Regions from separate parts of the Allobosea sp. 01N443 genome, predicted to be linked through region 2. Evidence: predicted binding sites of a transcription regulator. Region 2 holds the regulator's gene; each other region holds the start of a gene.
What was found. Region 2 encodes LexA, which represses DNA repair genes until DNA is damaged. Its sites were predicted from a motif close to TGTTCNNNNTGTGTTCNG; they were not measured.

Region 1 (8,182 bases), on a different contig from region 2:
TCAGCGTGCGGGGCATCCGCGCCCTGGCCCGGCCATTCTCCAGAATGGTGAGCATCGGCAAGGTGAAGGCGGCGGTCTTGCCCGTGCCCGTCTGCGCAATGCCGAGCACATCGCGGCGCGCGAGCACATGGGGAATGGCCTGAGCCTGGATGGGGGTAGGCGTGGAATAGCCTGCGGATGTGACCGCCGTCAGAACTTTATCGCTGAGGCCGAGTTCGGCAAAAGACATCGAGAGTTGCGCTTCTTCAGGGTCGGTGACACGTGGCGGGACGACCTATCAACCGCGACGGTGGCGCGACTTCTCTTTCCTGCGCGCCTTCGGACCCCTGTCCAATGCAGAAATAACGCGGGAAAGTCAACAAACTAGGCAAGAACGGAAGGTATGATTGCCATGAACGAGCCGCTTGTGCTGATTCCAGGGTTGAGCTGCACCGCGGCGCTCTATGGACCGCAATGGCCGGCGCTTGCCCCAGGGCGGCCGGTCCTCGTCGCCGATCATGCCCGCGACGATAGCCTGGCCGCCATCACAGCTCGGCTGCTGGAGGCGGCCCCGGAGCGGTTTGCGCTCTGCGGTCTGTCGATGGGTGGCTATATCGCCTTGGACATCATGCGCCGGGCGCCGGAGCGCGTGACGCGGCTGGCGCTGCTCGACACCAGCGCGAAGCCGGCGACGCCGGAAACCAACGCGCCGCGTGAGCAGATGATTGCTCTCGCCGAGAAAGGGGCCTTCGACAATGTCACGACTTTGCTCTGGCAAAAGCTCGTGGCGCCGGAACGCCTGACCGACGAGGTACTGCGCCTCGATGTGCGGAAAATGGCAGAAGATATTGGTGCAAAAGGGTTTGTTCGCCAGCAAAGAGCGATCATGGGGCGGCCGGACTCTCGGCCGGGCCTTGCTGCCATCTCGGTGCCGACAATGATTCTGGTTGGCGCGGAGGACCAGATCACGCCTGTCGCGGAAGCCCGAGAGATCGCCGATGGAATCGGGGGCAATGCGCGGCTGCGCACCATTCCCGATTGCGGCCATCTCTCGACACTGGAAGCGCCACAGGCGGTTACAGAAGCGCTGCTGAGCTGGCTGGGCTGACGCTCAGCGCGGAGCGGAGCAGGGGTCGAGCCTTGTTTCGTTTGCGCTCTTGCGGATCGATCCGGTGACGAGCGGATCGATCATCTGGCCCTTGGAGGCTGCGGATGCGACCTGGCTCAGGCGCTCTGTGTCGAGATGCTGCGCCGTCTGGGTGGAAACGAAATTGACGGCGATGACCGAAAGGAAGGCGATCGCCGCGCCAGCCTTGGCAACATCCGCGACCATGCTGCCGCGCTCGTTTTTCAAGAAGAGTTTGATGACCCGCATGGGGCGCTCCGCATCGTTGGGGCGCAATGCCGCCCCTTGATGAGCATTTTGCGCGCGCGCCAGTAAAAGCTTGGTTAGCGAATGCTTGCCGGGGTCGTCAGAATGCCATTCAAGCGTGTCCTGTTTGCTCGAAAGAGTGTCTGCAGCGCCCGCAGCACGGCCATCACGGCCGGACGCTGGCGGGGGACCTCGTGCGAGACGAGAAAGATCTCGTCGGCAGTTTCGTCCGGTGGCGGCGCGAGGCGGATCAGCGCGTCGTCGAAATCGGCCATGAAGCACGGCGCCATCGAAACGGCGCCCGCCGAGCGAATGCTCTCATAGCGCGCGGCTGAATCTCCGACGCGGGCCGCGATCGGGCGCCCATTGGCCCAGTTCAGGATGTGCTCCTCGATACGGGAGGAGACGTCACGGCTGACCGAAATGATGGGCGCCGTCAGAGGATCGACATCGCGGCGCGCATAGAGCGCCTGCACCAGTCGACCGATCTTCTGGCTGAAATAGCCGCTCTCCTGCGGGGGGCGGCGCATCCGGATTGCAATATCGGCATCCCCGCGAGCCAGGTCGAGCCGGTCTCGCGTGCTGATGATGCCGATCTCGACGCCGCCCGCCTGGGCCGAAATCGTCGTCGCATGCATGGTCAGGAACAGGCTGATCGAGGTCGTCGCCGTCACCCGGACAGGCGCATCATCGGCGGAGCGTGCCGCACGCGTCCGGTTGCTGAAGCGCTCCACCGCATTGGCGATGTCACTGGCATCGCCGGCGAGAGTTGCGCCGATCTCGGTGAGAACGAGCCGGTTCGCCATGCGCCTGAACAGCGGCAGGCCGAGCTCTGCCTCGAGACTCTTGAGGCGACGGGCTACCGTTGCCTCGCTCAGCCCGAGCGCGACCGCTGCCACGGCCAGCGTCCCACCGACCGCGACGGAGTGGAAGATCGCGATGTCGTCCCAGTTGGGTGAAACCAGCGCGTGGCGTCGAGGTGGAGAGGAAGCAGGCTGCCCCATGCGATCATCGGCCATGGCTGAGCATGGGGGCCTGTTCTGGCATCGGTATCATCATGCGGCGTGTTCGGGGGCGGGCGATTGCGGTTGGGCATGTCGGCAAGATGCCGCCGGGACACCTGGCTGACAGCCCGCCGACTTTGACGGTCTCACCGACAAAAATGCGAGGGTAGCGCGTGCCCGAATATCCTGGCCGCGCCCCCGGCCTCACAGGTCGATCAGTTCGCCGGCGAAGGCCGCGCGTTCCTGGATGAAGGTGAAGCGGGCTTCCGGCTTGTTGCCCATCAGCCGCTCGACGGTGTCGGAGGTCTCGTCCCGCGCCTCATGCTCGACCATGACCTTGAGCAGGATGCGCTTGGCCGGGTCCATCGTGGTTTCCTTGAGCTGCGCCGGCATCATCTCGCCCAGACCTTTGAATCGGCTGATCTCCGGCTTCTTGCCCTTGAACACGGTCGCGATCAGCTCGTCCTTATGGGCGTCGTTGCGGGCATAGACGCTCTTGCCGCCATGCTGGAGCCGATAGAGCGGCGGCACGGCAAGGTAGAGATGGCCCTTCTCGATCAGGCGCGGCGTCTGGCGCCAGAAGAAGGTGACGAGCAGCGAAGCGATATGGGCGCCGTCGACATCGGCGTCCGTCATCACGATGACCTTCTCGTAGCGCAGGTCATCCTCGCGGAACTGGCTGCCGATGCCGCAGCCAAGTGCCAGGATCAGGTCGGCAAGCTGCTGGTTCTGGTTCAGCTTCTCGCGGGTCGCGTTGGCAACGTTGAGGATCTTGCCGCGCAGCGGCAGGATCGCCTGTGTCGCGCGGTTGCGCGCCTGTTTGGCTGACCCGCCGGCGGAATCGCCCTCGACGATGAACAGTTCGGAGCCTGCAGCGCCCGCGCTGCTGCAATCGGCTAGCTTTCCGGGTAGCCGAAGCTTGCGCGTCGCGGTCTTGCGCGAAACTTCCTTCTCGAGCCGGCGGCGCTGGCGTTCCTCGGCCCGGTCGACCGACCAGTCGAGCAGCTTCAGTGCCTGCTGCGGCGCGGCGGCGAGCCAGTGATCGAAAGCATCGCGCACTGCGTTCTCGACGATGCGCGCGGCCTCCAGAGTCGCAAGCTTGTCCTTGGTCTGGCCCTGGAACTCAGGCTCGCGGATGAAGACCGACAGCATTGCGGCACAGGTCGCCATGACGTCGTCGGAGGTCACTTGCGCCATGCGCTTCGACTGGCCGATACGCTCGGCATGGTCACGCAGGCCGCGCAGCAGCGCGACGCGCAAGCCCTGCTCATGCGTGCCGCCTTCGGGCGTCGGAATGGTGTTGCAGTAGGACGAGCTGAAGCCGTCTTCGCCGGTCGCCAGCCACGCCACGGCCCATTCCAGCGAGCCGTGGCCGCCATCCCGTGTGATCTTGCCGGAGAAGATCGGCTCGGCGACCAGATCCTTGCCCTCGATCTCGCGGCCGAGATAGTCGCGCAGGCCTCCGGGAAAGCGGAAGACGGCCTCCGCCGCGACGTCACCCTCCGGCTTCAGCAGCGCCGGAGCGCAGCGCCAGCGGATCTCCACGCCACCGAAAAGATAGGCCTTCGAGCGTGCCATCCGGAACAGGCGGGCAGGGGAGAAATGGGCCCCCTCGCCAAAGATCTGCGCGTCGGGATGAAAACGCACCTTCGTGCCGCGCCGGTTGGCGACGCGTCCGACGGTTTCCAACGGCCCCTGCGGGGCCCCGCGCGAAAAGACCTGACGATAAAGCATCTGGCCGCGCGCGACTTCGACCTCGAGCCGGTCGGACAGGGCATTGACGACGGAAACGCCGACGCCATGCAGGCCGCCCGAGGTCTCATAGGCCTTGGAGTCGAATTTTCCGCCGGCATGCAGCGTTGTCATGATGACTTCGAGCGCCGACTTGTCCGGGAATTTCGGATGCGGATCGATCGGGATCCCGCGCCCGTTGTCGGTGACGGCCAGCGAACCGTCCTCGAAGAATTCGACGTCGATGAAGGTTGCGTGGCCGGCGACCGCCTCGTCCATCGCGTTGTCGATCACCTCGGCGAAGAGATGATGCAGCGCGCGTTCGTCGGTGCKGCCGATATACATGCCTGGCCGTCGGCGCACCGGCTCGAGCCCCTCGAGGACTTCGATGGCGGACGCGGTATAGCCGGCCTCGGACAAGGTGCCGTTGCGCGGGACGGAAGGTGAGGCCGATTGCTGCGAAGGCTTGCTCGGGGCGGCCGCATCACGCTTGACCGGCGATGGCTCGGGCGCCCGCTGCGGCTGCTCGCCGCTGCCCTCACCGAAAAGATCGCCATTCTCCGTCATTTCGTTCGCCGATCACCTGATTCGCAGCGCTGATAGAATAGCGCATCCGGGACGTCGCCAGGGCCGGCACTCAAGCCAGCCGCAACGATTGTTCCCCAGACATATAACGAACATCYCRCCGAACAAGCAGGAGAATCGTCGCTCCACCCCTTGCTGTGCACCGAACCCTCAGCCGAGCGAGCGTCGCAGCGGTGTCACGCGAGCATGCCATACGGTGTCGCGGCGGATGGTTCATGTCGCATTAACCCGGCGCGAACGAGAGTGGTGGGGTCGAGATTCGCCAGCTTGCGAATGGCTCTGCAGCTGTCGGAAACTTGGGAAATTGGGAGGCTGTCGTGGTCGCGCGTTCGTCGGTTCCAGGGATGAAGATGGCCGGGCTCGAGCGCACCGCGCGCCTTGCCGGTGAATCCTTTGGTTACGAGGATATGGCGCTGCTGACCGGRTCCCGCTCGATCGATGCCGGCCAGGGCCGCAAATTGTGGTGGCTCGCAGCCTCGGTTGCGCTGATCGGCGTCGTGGCGCTCGCCTTGCGCTGAGGCGGACGCCAACCGACAGGCTTAAACGCGGGCGGAGTGCAGCGTCGGTCGCCTGTCAGTCCCGACGATCGGCGATCAGCCGGTCGTAGAAGGCGAGATGCCTCCGCGCCGCCTCATCCCATGAGGCGGAAAGATCGACACCAATCGCGTCCGCCCTGTGAAGCTGGGCGGCGATGATGGCGTCGGCGAATTCTTCAGGTGCCGCATCGACCGGGCAAAGCACTGTCGCTGGACTATCGATCTTGGTCTTCAGGGAGGGCGACAGGTCGAACTCGTCCCGACGCTCGGCTTCGGTCGAGACCAGCGGGATCGCGAGCTGGCTGACGGCTTGGAAGCTGCCGCGGCGCGTGCTGATGCCGTCGGTGAAAGGCAGCAGGAAGACATCAGCCGCCGAAAGCGTTGCCATCAACTCGCCCTCGTCGTCGATGCGGCCGCGAAAGTCGAGCCAGTCGATGATGCCGAGCTCGCGCGCGAGGGCAAAGAAGGCCTCGCGATCCCTGGGCTTGTCCCAAAGGAAGTCACCACAGACTAGGAGCCGCGCCTTGATGCCACGCTCGTGCAGCGCCTTGACGACGCGCAGCAGCATGTCCGGGCGCTTGCTCGCATAGAGCACGCCGAAATAGCCGATGACGATGTCGGCTCGCATCGTGCCGCTGCCCAGTGCTTTCGTCCGCTCCTCGACGACACGTTCCGGATCGATCTGGGCCGGCATGATGTTCGGGCCGATCGGGATGACCGGGGCAGCGAGCTTCCTCCTTGGCCCGACCAGCGGGGTCTTGAGAAAGCTCTCGCGCTGCTGTTGCGAAACGAAGATGAAGCCGTCGGTCGCGAGGATGTCGGGGATGATCGAGAGGTAGCGCAGCCGGTTGAGCGAGGCCCACTCGTGCAAGGTCGCGACGGTATCCCCCTTGCGCGTCCAGAGCCGCGCCAGCATCAGCGCCGAACCTGGCAGGATCGCGTTCCCCCAGCCTTCGACAGGAAGCTGAAAATGTGCAATCCGGTCCTCGCGCAGAGCCCCGGCGATGGCACGGACGAAGGCTGCGGGCTGGTCGGGCTCTATCGTGTGAAGGGTGGCAAAACCGGGACGCTGCGCGTTGATGGCGTTGGCAAGTCGGCGCGCATAGTCCATCACCGCGCAGGTGACGGGTTTGGCCGAGCCGAAGATGATCACGGAGGGCGTGGGAGAGAGACGGGAGCCAGGCATACGCGTCCTGAATTCGAGCACTTGACCGGCGTTAACTTATCCTGGGCGGCGCGCTGCGTGGGCTGAACCTCAGATCAGTGAACCGAAGCTCGCCACAAGATTGCAGCGTCGTATCGGAACCTTGGCAACTTCCTCGAGCCAGCAGGAATAGCCGAATGTCAGTCGGCTCAGCTCCTGAGCAAGCTTGCCCCGGTGATCTCCAGTTTCGCGCAGAGAGTACAGGGTGTCGTAGCCAGCAGCCTTCAGTTCGGCCCATGCTCCCTCGCCCGCGGTGCTATCGTTGCTCTCGAATGCAACGATCGGGCGATGAGATGAGAAGGTTTGCCGTAGGCCCGCAAATACATCTGCCTCGAACCCCTCGACGTCGCATTTGACAAACCCGACCCGCTTCGCACCCGATGCAATTGCCGGCTCTCGTTGAGCTAGGAATGCGTCGCCCCGGCGGACTGGCAGCACAAGGTCTCCCTGCCCAGACGCGAAGCTGCCGCTCCCATCGTTTCCCTGCTCAAGCAAGGAAAACCTCAACTCGGCATCTGCTTGGCCGAGGCCGACTTCATGAACGCGAATGTTGCCCGTTTGCGAAAGCACGACGTTCGTCTTCAACAGCGAGGCGATAGGAGGATTGGGTTCGAACGATATCACTTCCTCGAACGAATCTGCGAAGTTTATGGAATGATTTCCTATATTCGCGCCGATATCCAGGAAGATGCATGAGCCGAGGTTCCTCTCTTTGAAGAGGGCTTTGAGGAACGCGATCTCGCGACGTTCATACACCCCATTTCCAATGATCGAGATGCCGAGATAGTCCGTTGGGATCACCGCAATCCGAGGATGGGGCGGAAGGTGTTTTCTGCTGCTTGGGACGAGCTTCTTGATCAGAAGGTCATGCGCGCGCTGAACGGCATATGTCAGACGCCCTTCCTTGATCGGCAGCATCGCCGCAATCTCCCCTAACGGCATGGATCGCGACGCATAGCCCCAATCCTCTACCGAACGCTTAATGGGCCCGTGCATCGCTGTCCCCGGCCGCACCTACGCTCGGACATCGTGAGTTATGCACGGTGCATTTGACGTGGATAGGAATACTGACCCATATCGTTCTCGTTATGTTCGATATGGAGATATTCGATGCCATCCTACGCCCTGTTCGACGACGCTGTGGTTGCCCGCACCGCCGCAGCGAGTTCCGGCTGGACTACATTCACCGACCTCCAATCCGTATTCGACTACGCCCGCAATCAGGGGAGGCCTCTCTTCTTTCAGCCCGGTGTTTATGACTCGGGCACCGTCACGGTCCTGCCGACGAATGGCGGCGGCAAGCCGTTGCAGGTTCGCGCCATGCCCAGCTCGGTCGTCCTGCGTTTCACAGGAGCGAATACATTCCTTCGGATCGAAGGGCAGAACCAGGTTCGCTTCGAGGGGATTTTCTTCGACGGCCAGAACCGGGCCTTGACAGACTATGTCTCTCAGCGCCCGGCCTTCATCGCAATCGCCGGCAATGCCCAGGACGTCCTGTTCGATAACTGTCAGATCATGAACTCGCCTGGCATTGGAGCCTATATCGCGAGTTCGTCCGGCGCGGTCTTCCGGTCCTGCTATTTCGGCAACCATTCCGTCGGGATCTGGAGCGAGAACGCCCAGATCAAGGCGCTGAACAACACCATTACCGGCATGTTGAACAATGGTATCGCGGTCTGGCGTGACGCGATCACCGGCGACAGCTCGACGATTACGGGCAACTTCATAAACGGCGTCGATACGGTTGGCGGCGGGACTGGGCAAAACGGCA
Region 2 (3,978 bases):
CAGCGCGCCGGCGTCAACACCTTCCTCGTCGGCGAGAGCCTGATGCGGCAGGACGATGTCGCCGCTGCCACCCGTGATCTCCTGACCGGTTCTGCGCGCAGCGCAGCATGAGCAAGCTCAGCCATCTCGACGCCAGCGGCCAGGCCCATATGGTCGATGTCGGCGACAAGGAGGAGACCTCGCGCATCGCTGTCGCCGAGGGCTGTGTCGTCATGCAGCCCGGGACTCTGGCGATCGTGCGCGATGGCGACGCCAAGAAAGGCGACGTACTTGGCACGGCGCGCCTGGCTGGAATCATGGCCGCTAAGCGCACGCATGAACTGATCCCGCTCTGTCACCCCCTGCTGATCAGCAAGATCAGCGTCGACCTCACCCTGGACGAGACATTGCCCGGGGTGCGCGTGAGCGCTGAGGTCAAGATGAAGGGACAGACCGGCGTCGAGATGGAGGCGTTGACCGCTGTCGGCGTCGCCTGCCTCACAGTTTACGACATGGTCAAGGCGGTCGACCGGGCGATGCGGATCGAAGGCATCAGGCTCGTCCACAAGTCAGGTGGAAAATCCGGCACTTTCGATCTCCCGGAAACTGCGCGATGAGCCTCACGCCCGTCCCCGTCGCCCTGAAGGCGCTGATCGACAGCGTTCCGGCACCGACACCATCAGAAACCCTGCCACTCGCACATTGCGTAGGGCGCGTGCTCGCCGCCGACCTGCAGGCGCTTCGGACCCAGCCCCCCTTTGCCAACTCCGCAATGGACGGATACGCCGTTCGCGCAGATGATATTGCGCCGGCAAATGAATTGCGTGTCATCGGCGAATCGGCTGCCGGTCGTTCCTTCTCAGGGATGGTCCGCTCCAATGAGGCTGTTCGCATCTTCACCGGTGCTCCGATTCCGGAGGGCGCCGATACGATCCTGATTCAGGAGAATGCGGACGGCGTCGGCACTGCGACGATCCGCGTGCGCGAGGGCGCCGAGCGCGGCAAGTTCGTTCGTCAGGCAGGATTGGACTTCTGCGAGGGCGAGGTGTTGCTTCTCGCCGGCAGCCGGCTCGACAGTGCGAGCCTCGGCCTCGCGGCAGCCATGGGCCACCCCATGCTCACGGTGCGTCGCAAGCCACTGGTCGCGATCCTCGCGACCGGCGACGAACTGGTCCAGCCCGGCGAGCCGGTTGGACCCGACCAGATCGTCGCGTCCAACAGTTTTGCGCTCGCCGCGCTGGTCGAGCAGGCCGGCGGCACGGCGCTCGATCTCGGGATTGCCCGCGATGATCATGCCGATCTCGCCGACAAGATTGGCCAGGCACGGAAGGCCGATGCCGATGTGCTGATCACCCTCGGAGGAGCCTCGGTAGGTGAGCACGATCTCGTCCAGGCAGCGTTGATCGGTCAAGGCATGGCGCTCGGCTTCTGGAAGATCGCCATGCGGCCGGGCAAGCCGATGATGATGGGCCGCCTCGGCCGCATGGTCGCGCTCGGCCTACCCGGAAACCCCGTCTCGTCCATCGTCTGCGGGCATCTCTTCGTCGTGCCCCTGCTCAGGACCCTCCTGGGCGTACCGGAACCGGAGCGCGATCTGAGTGAGCCTGCAATCGTCGGAAGAAATTTGCYGGCAAATGATGAGCGGCGGGACTATATGAGGTCGGAACTGACGCTCACTCCGGAAGGATGGCTGGCAACGCCCTTCGCCAAGCAGGATTCATCGATGCTGGCCACTCTTGCCCGCGCCGACGCGCTACTCATTCGCGAATCGTTTGCTGCGCCGGCAAACAAAGGCGACAACTGCCGGATCATCCGCCTACGCTGAGCGCGCTTGCGGAACACAACGCGAACCTGTATGGTGTTCGTGCTTTGTTTCGATTCCATACAAAGAGCGCCGGCGGGAACCATGCTGACACGCAAACAGTTCGAACTGCTTCGTTTCATCCAGGAACGCCTGCGCGAGACAGGGGTGCCCCCCTCCTTCGACGAGATGAAGGACGCGCTCGATCTGCGCTCCAAGTCCGGTATCCATCGCCTGATCATGGCGCTGGAGGAGCGCGGGTTCATTCGCCGCCTTCCCAATCGAGCCCGAGCGCTGGAGATCATAAAGCTGCCCGAAGGGGCCGGCGGCCCTCAGGCGACGCGCGGACGGTTCAGCCCCTCCGTCGTCCAAGGGGGGCTTGGCAAGGTCCGGCCGATCGCACCGCCCCCGGACGAAGATGTGCGCTCCACGGTTGCGATTCCGGTCATGGGGCGGATTGCCGCCGGTACACCGATTTCCGCCATCCAGAGCCGCAGCCATACCGTGGCACTGCCTGCCGACATGCTTGGCCCCGGTGAACATTTTGCCCTCGAGGTTCGCGGCGACTCGATGGTGGAAGCCGGCATTCTCGACGGCGATACGGTGGTGATCAAGCGTCAGGACACGGCCAATACCGGGGATATCRTCGTGGCTCTGATCGATGACGAGGAAGCAACGCTGAAGCGACTGCGCAAGCGCGGCTCCTCGATCGCGCTCGAGGCTGCCAATCCCGCCTATGAGACAAGGGTGCTGGGACCGGACCGCGTCAAGATTCAGGGCCGCCTGGTCAACCTGATGCGGCGCTACTGAAGCGGCTCGTGTTCTTCGACAGCCGCCAGCGGCAAAGCCGGCGTGCTTGCAGGCCGCTCCCGCTTGCGGCTCCAGGGACGATCGACACCATCCTGCTCTGATAGATGGGCGCGCCAGCCGCCCTTGTTGCCGACAAGGGCGGTCGCGCCATCGCGCGACAATGCCCTGCGGTCGATCAGTCGTGCTGCGCACGGAGCGTTCCAYGGAATCGGCGTGATGACGAGATCGGCGCGCCGACAGTCCTCGACGATGGCCAGGCGATCACGTGCAAAGGCAACGCTTCGTCCATCCTTGCTGCGGACGACACAACCCAACGTGTCGCAGGTCGCGCCTTCCCGCAGGCTGTTGTCGTCAGTCCGGCGATTATCGCCATCTGCGTTCAGCCATTGCTGCAGCACGAAGCGGCTCGGTTGCCCCGCCAGGATCATGCGACCATCGCCCCCGCGGACCAGGATCCCGGAACCATCGCGTTCGATCAGGATGTCGGGCCTGTCGGGCTTCGCTGCCACGAGCAGTCCCGCGATCAGGGGGGCGACGGCCAGGAAGCGCAGCGGTGTCGTCCAGAGCGTGATCCAGAGAAGCGCGGCGGCAAAGCATGCGAGCGCCGCGGCCCCGAATGCAGGAATGATCACCGCGGAGTGGTCGAATCCCGCAACCCAGCGCGCGGATTGCAGCACATAGTCCGAAGCGACTCCCATGAGCGCCCAAGCCGGCCAATCCAGGCCGAAGGGATAGGCGAGCACGCCGAAGACAGCGGCAGGCATGACGATCAGGGAAACGAAGGGCAAGGCGAGCGCATTGCCGAGCAGACCGAAGGGGTTGAAGGTCTGGAAGTGATAGGCACCGAACGGTGCGGTTGCGACCGTCGCCAGCACGGTCGTGACCGTGAGCCCGACCACCGCGATCCAGATCGGCCGTAGCGGCCAAGGCAGGTTCGCCGGCGCCTCGGAGTGGCCGCGATCCTCCCAGCGCTCGGCAAAGGCGATCAGCGCCGCGACAGCGCCAAAGGACATCTGGAAGCTTGGACCAAGCAGCGCGTCAGGCTCGCGCAGCAGAACGATCATCGCAGCGAGAGCCAGATTGCGCATGCTGAGCGCCGGGCGATCGACGAGAATCGCACCGAGCATGACCAATGTCATGATCAGCGAGCGCACCGTCGCGACCTCGGCTCCCGAGAAGATGCAATAAGCCGTGGCGCCGAGCATCGCGGCCAGGGCGGCGAGTTTCTTTATGGGCCAGCGCAATGCCAGCGTTTGCGATAGCGCCAGCAGGCCACGGACCAGGCCGAAGATCGTGGCGGAGGCCAGCACCATGTGAAGGCCCGAGATCGAGATGATATGATAGATTCCGGCCGCGCGGAGGTCGATATTGGTCGCCTCCGTGATGAG
Region 3 (6,758 bases), on a different contig from region 2:
GCGAAATTCCGGCTTTCAAGATAGGGCGGCAAGGATGCGTTCTCGTCCGTCGCATAGCCCCGTCCAAAGGCCTGCCGGGCAAAATAGTTCGACTTCAGGTCGAAGCCGCAGGCCAGCCTTTCAAGCCGGCGCCGGAGCACGCCGCGTATCCCGGCGTCGCCGTCAGCCGCGAGGGCCTTGTACTGGGCCGGCGGGATGCCCAGCCCATAGAGCGAGGCCGGCTGGCGCACCAGCCAACGCACCAGGGGCTTGTCGAAGACGGGAGCGATATGCCTGTCGAACAGGGCGCGCTGCTCGGCCATGTCGCGAGCCTGCAGCATCACGCGCGGATCGCAGCCGAGCGTACGGCCAAGGAGATGTCCAGCCCCGATGAAACGGCCGAGCAGGCCGTACCGGTAGAAATTGCGGGCAAAGACCTGGATGCGCCGGCGCCCGCTCAGGCTGCGGCCTTCCCAGTAGCTGCGAGAGACGGCATCGAGGCGTGGCGCGATCTCGGCGTCATAGAGCGCGATATTCGCCTGCGATTGCGCCTCGCCGAAAAAGCGCAGGAACTGCTCATGGCCTGCCAGGCTGTCGAGTGCGGCGAGCTTGAGCTTGCCGAGCGCGATATGGGCGCCATTCAGATCGACAGCGCTGATCTTCGCCGGGTTGGCGGTGAGATAGGACAGGATGTTGCAGGAGCCGGACGCGATTGCCACGACATGATCATCGGGGCGCAGGTCCAGTGCCTCCATGTCGACGACCGGGTCTTCCCAGATCTGCGGATAGACGAGCCCGGAAAAGGCCAGGGTGAACAGGCGCTCCAACATCCCCGCCCGCGACAGCGGCTTGCTGCGATGCACCGCCGTGGTCAGGCCCATTGTGGTTTCCCGCCGAACCGTACGCGCCGTCTGCATTCTTCGTTCCTCGCGCGGTCCGTTGTGATGGCGAGCCGACTAGAGGAGTCGCGTGACGGTTGGGTGACGCGCCTTGCGGATCAGCTATCCGTGAGGGCGGGCTGACGTGGAGCGCAATCATCCCCATATTCCGCCCGAAACCTTTGAACGGGAGAATGACGATGGGACTGTCCGGACTGTTCGGCGGCAAGGTCAGGGAAGCCGGTGAGTTCGAATTCCAGTTGACCGACGAGGAGTGGCGCCGCCGCCTGACCCCGGAGCAGTACCACGTGCTGCGCGGGCATGGCACCGAGCGCGCCGGCTCCTGCGCCTTGAATTTCGAGAAGCGCGCCGGGCGGTTCACCTGCGCCGGTTGCGGCAACCCCTTGTTCCAGTCCGGCAAGAAATTCGAGAGCGGCACGGGCTGGCCGAGCTTCGACCAGCCACTGGAGGGTGCGGTCGGTATCAGCGAGGACAATAGCTACATGATGCAGCGCACCGAGGTGCATTGCGCCCGCTGCGGCGGCCATCTCGGCCATGTCTTCCCTGACGGCCCGCCACCGACCGGACTGCGCTACTGCATCAATGGCGTGGCGATGGATTTCGCTCCGGCCGAGGCCTGAGCCAGTCGGCCGGCCGCGCTCCCCTTCGGGAGGGCGGCCGCGCAAACGCGTGAGTGCTATTCCACCGCCGGGACGGCCCGATGCGCCAGCGCGGCAGCATCCACGGACGCCGGCAGATCGCCGAAATGGCCCGACCAGCGCCCCTCGAGCCGCGTCGCGATGAAGGCGTCTGCGACCATGTGAGGTGCGTGGCGCAGCAGCAACGAGGCCTGCAGCGCCAGCGCCAGCCGCTCGACCAGCCGCCGCGCCTGTCCTTCGCTTCGCACCAAAGTGGGTATCTCCGACTCCAGCGCGCTCAAATGCGCATCAAAGCGATTGTCGGCGCCGGCCGCGCGTCGCATCTCCTCGATCAGCGCCACGAGAGAGCCCGGCTCTCGCTCCAGCGAGCGCAGCACATCGAGACAAATGACGTTGCCCGAGCCCTCCCAGACGCTGTTGAGCGGCGCCTCCCGATAGAGCCGGGCCATGGGGTTTTCCTCGATAAAGCCGTTGCCGCCATGGCATTCCAGCGCCTCGACCACCACCGCCGGCGCGCGCTTCGAGACCCAGTATTTCGCAATCGGCGCGCCGATCCGCGCCAGCAACCGGTCGCTCTCGCTCGTTTCCTGACGGTCGAGCGCCGCAAACAGCCGAAAGGCGAGCCAGGCTGCAGCCTCGGCCTCGATCGCAAGATCGGCCAGCACGTTCTGCATGATCGGCTGATCGATCAGCCCGCGCTGGAAGGCGCGCCGATGGGCCGCGTGATGCGCCGCCAGCGAAACGGCGAGCCGCATCTGCCCGGCCGACGCCGCCGCAATGTCCAGCCGGGAGCCCTGGTTCATCGCCAGGCCGGTGCGCAGGCCCCGGCCTGGCTCGCCGATCATCTGGCCGATCGCACCGCGGAATTCGACCTCGGACGAGGCATTCGAGCGATTGCCGCATTTGTCCTTGAGCCGCTGGATCGCCACGCCGTTGCGCGAGCCGTCCGGCAGCCAGCCCGGCACGACGAAGCAGGAAATGCCCTCGGCGGTTCGGGCCAAGGTCAGGAACAGGTCGGAATGCGGCACCGAGAAGAACCACTTGTGCCCGGTCAGGGACCATGTCCCGTCGCCATTGTCCTCGGCGATGGTCTGGGTCTGGCGCAGGTCAGAGCCTCCCTGCTTCTCGGTCATTGCCGTGCCGACGGTCGCCCCTGTCTTGGCGGAGGCGGTCGTCTGGCGGCGGTCATAGCGGTTGGAGCTGACCAGGGCGCCCCACTTGCTCCAGAGGTCGGGTTCCTGCCTCAGGACCGGGATCGCGGCATAGGTCATGCTGATCGGGCAGCAGATGCCGCTTTCGCCCTGACTCCAGAGATAGGAGAGCGCAGCACGCGCCACCTGTGCGCCCGGGCCCGGCCTGTTCCATGCGAGCGAATGGGTCTCCTGCTCGATCGCAAGCCCCATCAATTCGTGCCAGGCCGGATGGAACTCGATCTGGTCGATGCGGTTGCCGAACCGGTCATGCGTCCTGAGTTCGGGCGGGAACCTGTTCGCCAGTCGCGCCAGGTCCTGCACCTGCGCCGAGCCGACAATGCGCCCTGCCGCGTGCAGGCGCTCCGAGGCCCAGCCTGCATCGAAGGCGGTGGCCGCCGCCTGCAACACGGGATCAGCCGCGAAGGCGTCGTAATCGCACAGTATGGGAACCTGGTTCGTCACTTCATGGGTGGAATGGCGGGAGGCGATATCCACATTCATCGCGGCGCGTCCTGACGATCGGGCGAGCATTCAACGCCCAACAGCCTTATCCAGCAATCTGCGGCGCGACAGCCTATATTGCCTCTGGAACGAATCACGATCAAAGCGACCTGAAGCCTTGTCCGATCACACCACGTCCGCCCCTCTGCCCCGCCCCGGCGGCCTCGCCGCCCGCGCCGCCGCACAGCCGGCGGCAGGCTATCTGGCAGGCCTCAACCCGGAGCAGCGGCAAGCGGTCGAGGCCACGGATGGCCCTGTTCTGGTCCTGGCAGGCGCCGGCACCGGCAAGACCCGTGTGCTGACCACGCGCATCGCCCATCTGATCGCCACCAACCGCGCCTATCCGTCCCAGATCCTCTCGGTGACCTTCACCAACAAGGCAGCGCGCGAGATGAAGGAGCGCATCGCAAGCCTCGTCGGCCCCGTGGCCGAAGGCATGCCCTGGCTCGGCACCTTCCACTCGATCTCGGCCAAGATCCTGCGCCGCCATGCCGAGCTCCTCGATCTGCGCTCGGACTTCACCATTCTCGATACCGACGACCAGATTCGCCTTATGAAGCAGGTCATCACGGCCGCCGGGATCGACGAGAAGCGCTGGCCCGGCCGCATGCTGGCGGGCTTCATCGACAGCTGGAAGAACCGCGGGCTTGCCCCCAAGGACGTGCCGCCGGGTGAAGCCGGCGTCTTCGCCGGAGGCAAGGGCGGCGCCCTTTATGCCGCCTATCAGGAGCGGCTGAAGACGCTGAACGCAGTCGATTTCGGCGATCTGCTGCTGCACTGCCTGACGCTGTTCCGGGAGCATGCCGATGTGCTCGCGACCTATCATGAGCGCTTCCGCTACATCCTGGTCGACGAATATCAGGACACCAACACCGCCCAGTATCTCTGGCTGCGCCTGCTGGCGCAGGGCCGGCGCAACATCGCCTGCGTCGGCGACGACGACCAGTCGATCTATGGCTGGCGCGGCGCCGAGGTCGACAACATCCTGCGCTTCGAGCACGATTTTCCCGGCGCGGTCGTGGTCAGGCTGGAACGGAACTACCGCTCGACCGGGCATATCCTCRCCACCGCCTCAAAACTGATTGCCCGCAACGAAGGCCGGCTCGGCAAGACATTGCGCACTGAGGACGAAGCCGGGGAGAAGGTCACGATCACCGGCGCCTGGGACAGCCAGGAGGAAGCCCGCCTGATCAGCGACGAGATCGAGGCGATGCAGAGCAAGGGCGAAAACCTTGCCGAGGTCGCCATCCTCGTCCGCATCTCCGCCCAGATGCGCGAGATCGAGGAGCGCTTCGTCCATGTCGGCGTGCCCTATCGCGTCATCGGCGGCCCACGCTTCTATGAGCGGGCCGAAATCCGCGACGCCATGGCCTATCTGCGCTGCGTGGTGAGCCAGACCGATGATCTCGCCTTCGAGCGCATCGTCAATGTGCCGAAGCGCGGGCTGGGCGACGCGACGGTCCAGCTTCTGCACAACCACGCCCGGGCAACCGGCCTGTCGCTGCTGCAATCGGCCCGTGCCGTGGTCGAGACCGAGGAACTGAAGCCGAAGGCCCGCACCGCGCTGCGCGAACTGGTCGAGGCCTTTGCCCGCTGGTCGACCAAGGCCGAACACATGAAGCAGGGCGAGCTTGCCGAGCAGGTGCTGGAGGAATCCGGCTATACCGAGATGTGGCAGAAGGATCGCTCGGCCGATGCCGCCGGCCGCCTCGAGAACCTCAAGGAACTGGTGCGCTCTCTGGACGAGTTCCCAGACCTGCCGGCCTTCCTTGAGCACGTCTCGCTGGTGATGGATGCCGATGGTGGCGAGGCCGGGGCGCGCGTCAGCATCATGACACTGCACGCGGCCAAGGGGCTCGAATTCGATACTGTCTTCCTGCCCGGCTGGGAGGAAGGCCTGTTCCCGAACCAGCGCGCGCTCGACGAAAGCGGCCGCGCCGGGCTGGAAGAAGAGCGCCGCCTCGCCCATGTCGGCCTGACCCGGGCCCGCAAGCGCCTGAAGCTCCTCTTCGCCTCGAACCGTCGGATTCACGGCCTCTGGCAATCGAGCCTGCCGAGCCGCTTCATCGACGAGTTGCCGGAGGAGCATGTCGAGGTCGTGCAGGCGCCGTGTACCTATAGCCAGGGCGGCTACGGCGCCTCGCGCTTCGACCGCATGGAAAGCTTCGGCTCCTCATACCAGACACCAGGCTGGCAGCGCGCTCAGGAGAATCGTGCGCGGAACGGCGGCGGCTCAGGCTTCTCGGACAACAGCGGCCGCGGTTTCGGCCAGGGTGGCTCGGGCTCGGGCCGCCAGCGCGGCCCGGTGCTGATCGAGGGCGAGTTGACGGCGAAATCGACCGGCAGCTCCGCTTTCGATGCCGGCGCCCGTGTCTTCCATATCAAGTTCGGCCCGGGCTCCGTCGCGAGCGTCGACGGTAACAAGCTGACCGTCGATTTCGACAAGGCGGGCCGGAAGATGGTGCTGGACTCGTTCGTGCAGAAGGCGGGCTGAGCAAGCGCAGCCGTCATGTCCGGCGCGCCGATGCAGAGCATCGCCGAAGCGGTTATGCAGGCCCGGATTGCCCCAGGCCGGTTCCGCAGGAATGCCGGCTCCAAGCCAGCAGGATCAGCACGATGCCCGACGTCGCGGTCAATCTGACCGACACCGCCAATCCCGATCTCCACGCGGTGATCTCGCAGGGCCTGCGGGACTACAATGTCGAGATGGGCGGCGTCAGCGACCACAGGCCACTGACGATCACCATCAAGGACAGCAGGAGTGATGAACTGATTGGCGGCCTGCTCGGTCGCACCTCGCTCGGCCTGCTGTTCATCGACCTGTTCTATGTGCCCAAGACCCAGCGCGGGTCGGGCCTCGGCACCCGCATTCTGCAGATGGCAGAGGCCGAGGGTTTTCGCCGAGGTTGCCGCAAGGCGGTGCTGTACACACTCAGCTTCCAGGCGCCGGACTTCTACAAGCGCTTTGGCTGGTGCGTCTTCGGTGAGATCGCGCTCGAACCGCCCGGAGCGACCCGCTATTTCATGACCAAGGACCTCGCCGCCCCTGCCGACGGCGCATGACATCCGCCCCCGCCCCTGCTATCCCGCCCGCATGCGTGAAGGTCTTCTCCCAGCCACGGTCGCGACCGTGCTCGAACTCTCAACCAGCGGCGACAAGGCGCGCGCGCTGACGGAACTGCTCGGCGAGATCTTCGATCCGACCGAGACGGCTATTTCCTCCTTTGAGATCGAGGACGGCGTCACCACGCTCTCGCTCAGCGCGCCGTGGAAGGTCGAGATTTATTTCGCGACCCATCCCGATGAAGACGCGGTGCGTGACATGCTGCGCCCGATCGTCGGCGACAGCATCGATTCAACCCCCTTCACCACCGTCAACCAGAAGGATTGGGTCGCCACCAGCCTCGACGGGCTCAAGCCCGTGCGGGCCGGGCGCGTGCTCGTCCATGGCGCGCATGACCGCGGCACGGTGCGGGTGAATGATGTCGCGATCGAGATCGAGGCGGCGCTCGCCTTCGGCACCGGCCATCACGGCACCACCGCCGGCT

Region 1: parE (DNA topoisomerase IV subunit B) is a predicted target of LexA. The motif match lies at 4,749-4,766, and genes of this name have one in related genera.
Region 3: AC1DRP_RS21890 (ATP-dependent helicase) is a predicted target of LexA. The motif match lies at 3,296-3,313, and genes of this name have one in related genera.

What each region holds. Positions count from the first base shown of each region.
Region 1 covers NZ_JBFTRC010000154.1:5,255-13,436, reverse strand. The annotation lists gene AC1DRP_RS27305 (DEAD/DEAH box helicase) at 1-229, opposite strand, end outside; gene AC1DRP_RS27300 (alpha/beta fold hydrolase) at 392-1,087, shown strand; gene AC1DRP_RS27295 (hypothetical protein) at 1,091-1,354, opposite strand; gene AC1DRP_RS27290 (LysR family transcriptional regulator) at 1,429-2,355, opposite strand; gene parE (DNA topoisomerase IV subunit B) at 2,560-4,653, opposite strand; gene AC1DRP_RS27280 (hypothetical protein) at 4,989-5,189, shown strand; gene AC1DRP_RS27275 (glycosyltransferase) at 5,245-6,393, opposite strand; gene AC1DRP_RS27270 (FkbM family methyltransferase) at 6,463-7,329, opposite strand; gene AC1DRP_RS27265 (TIGR03808 family TAT-translocated repetitive protein) at 7,522-8,182, shown strand, end outside.
Region 2 covers NZ_JBFTRC010000152.1:261-4,238, forward strand. The annotation lists partial or broken gene AC1DRP_RS27075 (indole-3-glycerol phosphate synthase TrpC) at 1-111, shown strand, start outside; gene moaC (cyclic pyranopterin monophosphate synthase MoaC) at 108-596, shown strand; gene AC1DRP_RS27085 (molybdopterin molybdotransferase MoeA) at 593-1,804, shown strand; gene lexA (transcriptional repressor LexA) at 1,886-2,590, shown strand; gene AC1DRP_RS27095 (ComEC/Rec2 family competence protein) at 2,584-3,978, opposite strand, start outside.
Region 3 covers NZ_JBFTRC010000097.1:13,908-20,665, forward strand. The annotation lists gene AC1DRP_RS21875 (BtaA family protein) at 1-896, opposite strand, end outside; gene msrB (peptide-methionine (R)-S-oxide reductase MsrB) at 1,058-1,498, shown strand; gene AC1DRP_RS21885 (acyl-CoA dehydrogenase family protein) at 1,555-3,210, opposite strand; gene AC1DRP_RS21890 (ATP-dependent helicase) at 3,329-5,704, shown strand; gene AC1DRP_RS21895 (GNAT family N-acetyltransferase) at 5,827-6,273, shown strand; partial or broken gene AC1DRP_RS21900 (50S ribosomal protein L11 methyltransferase) at 6,305-6,758, shown strand, end outside.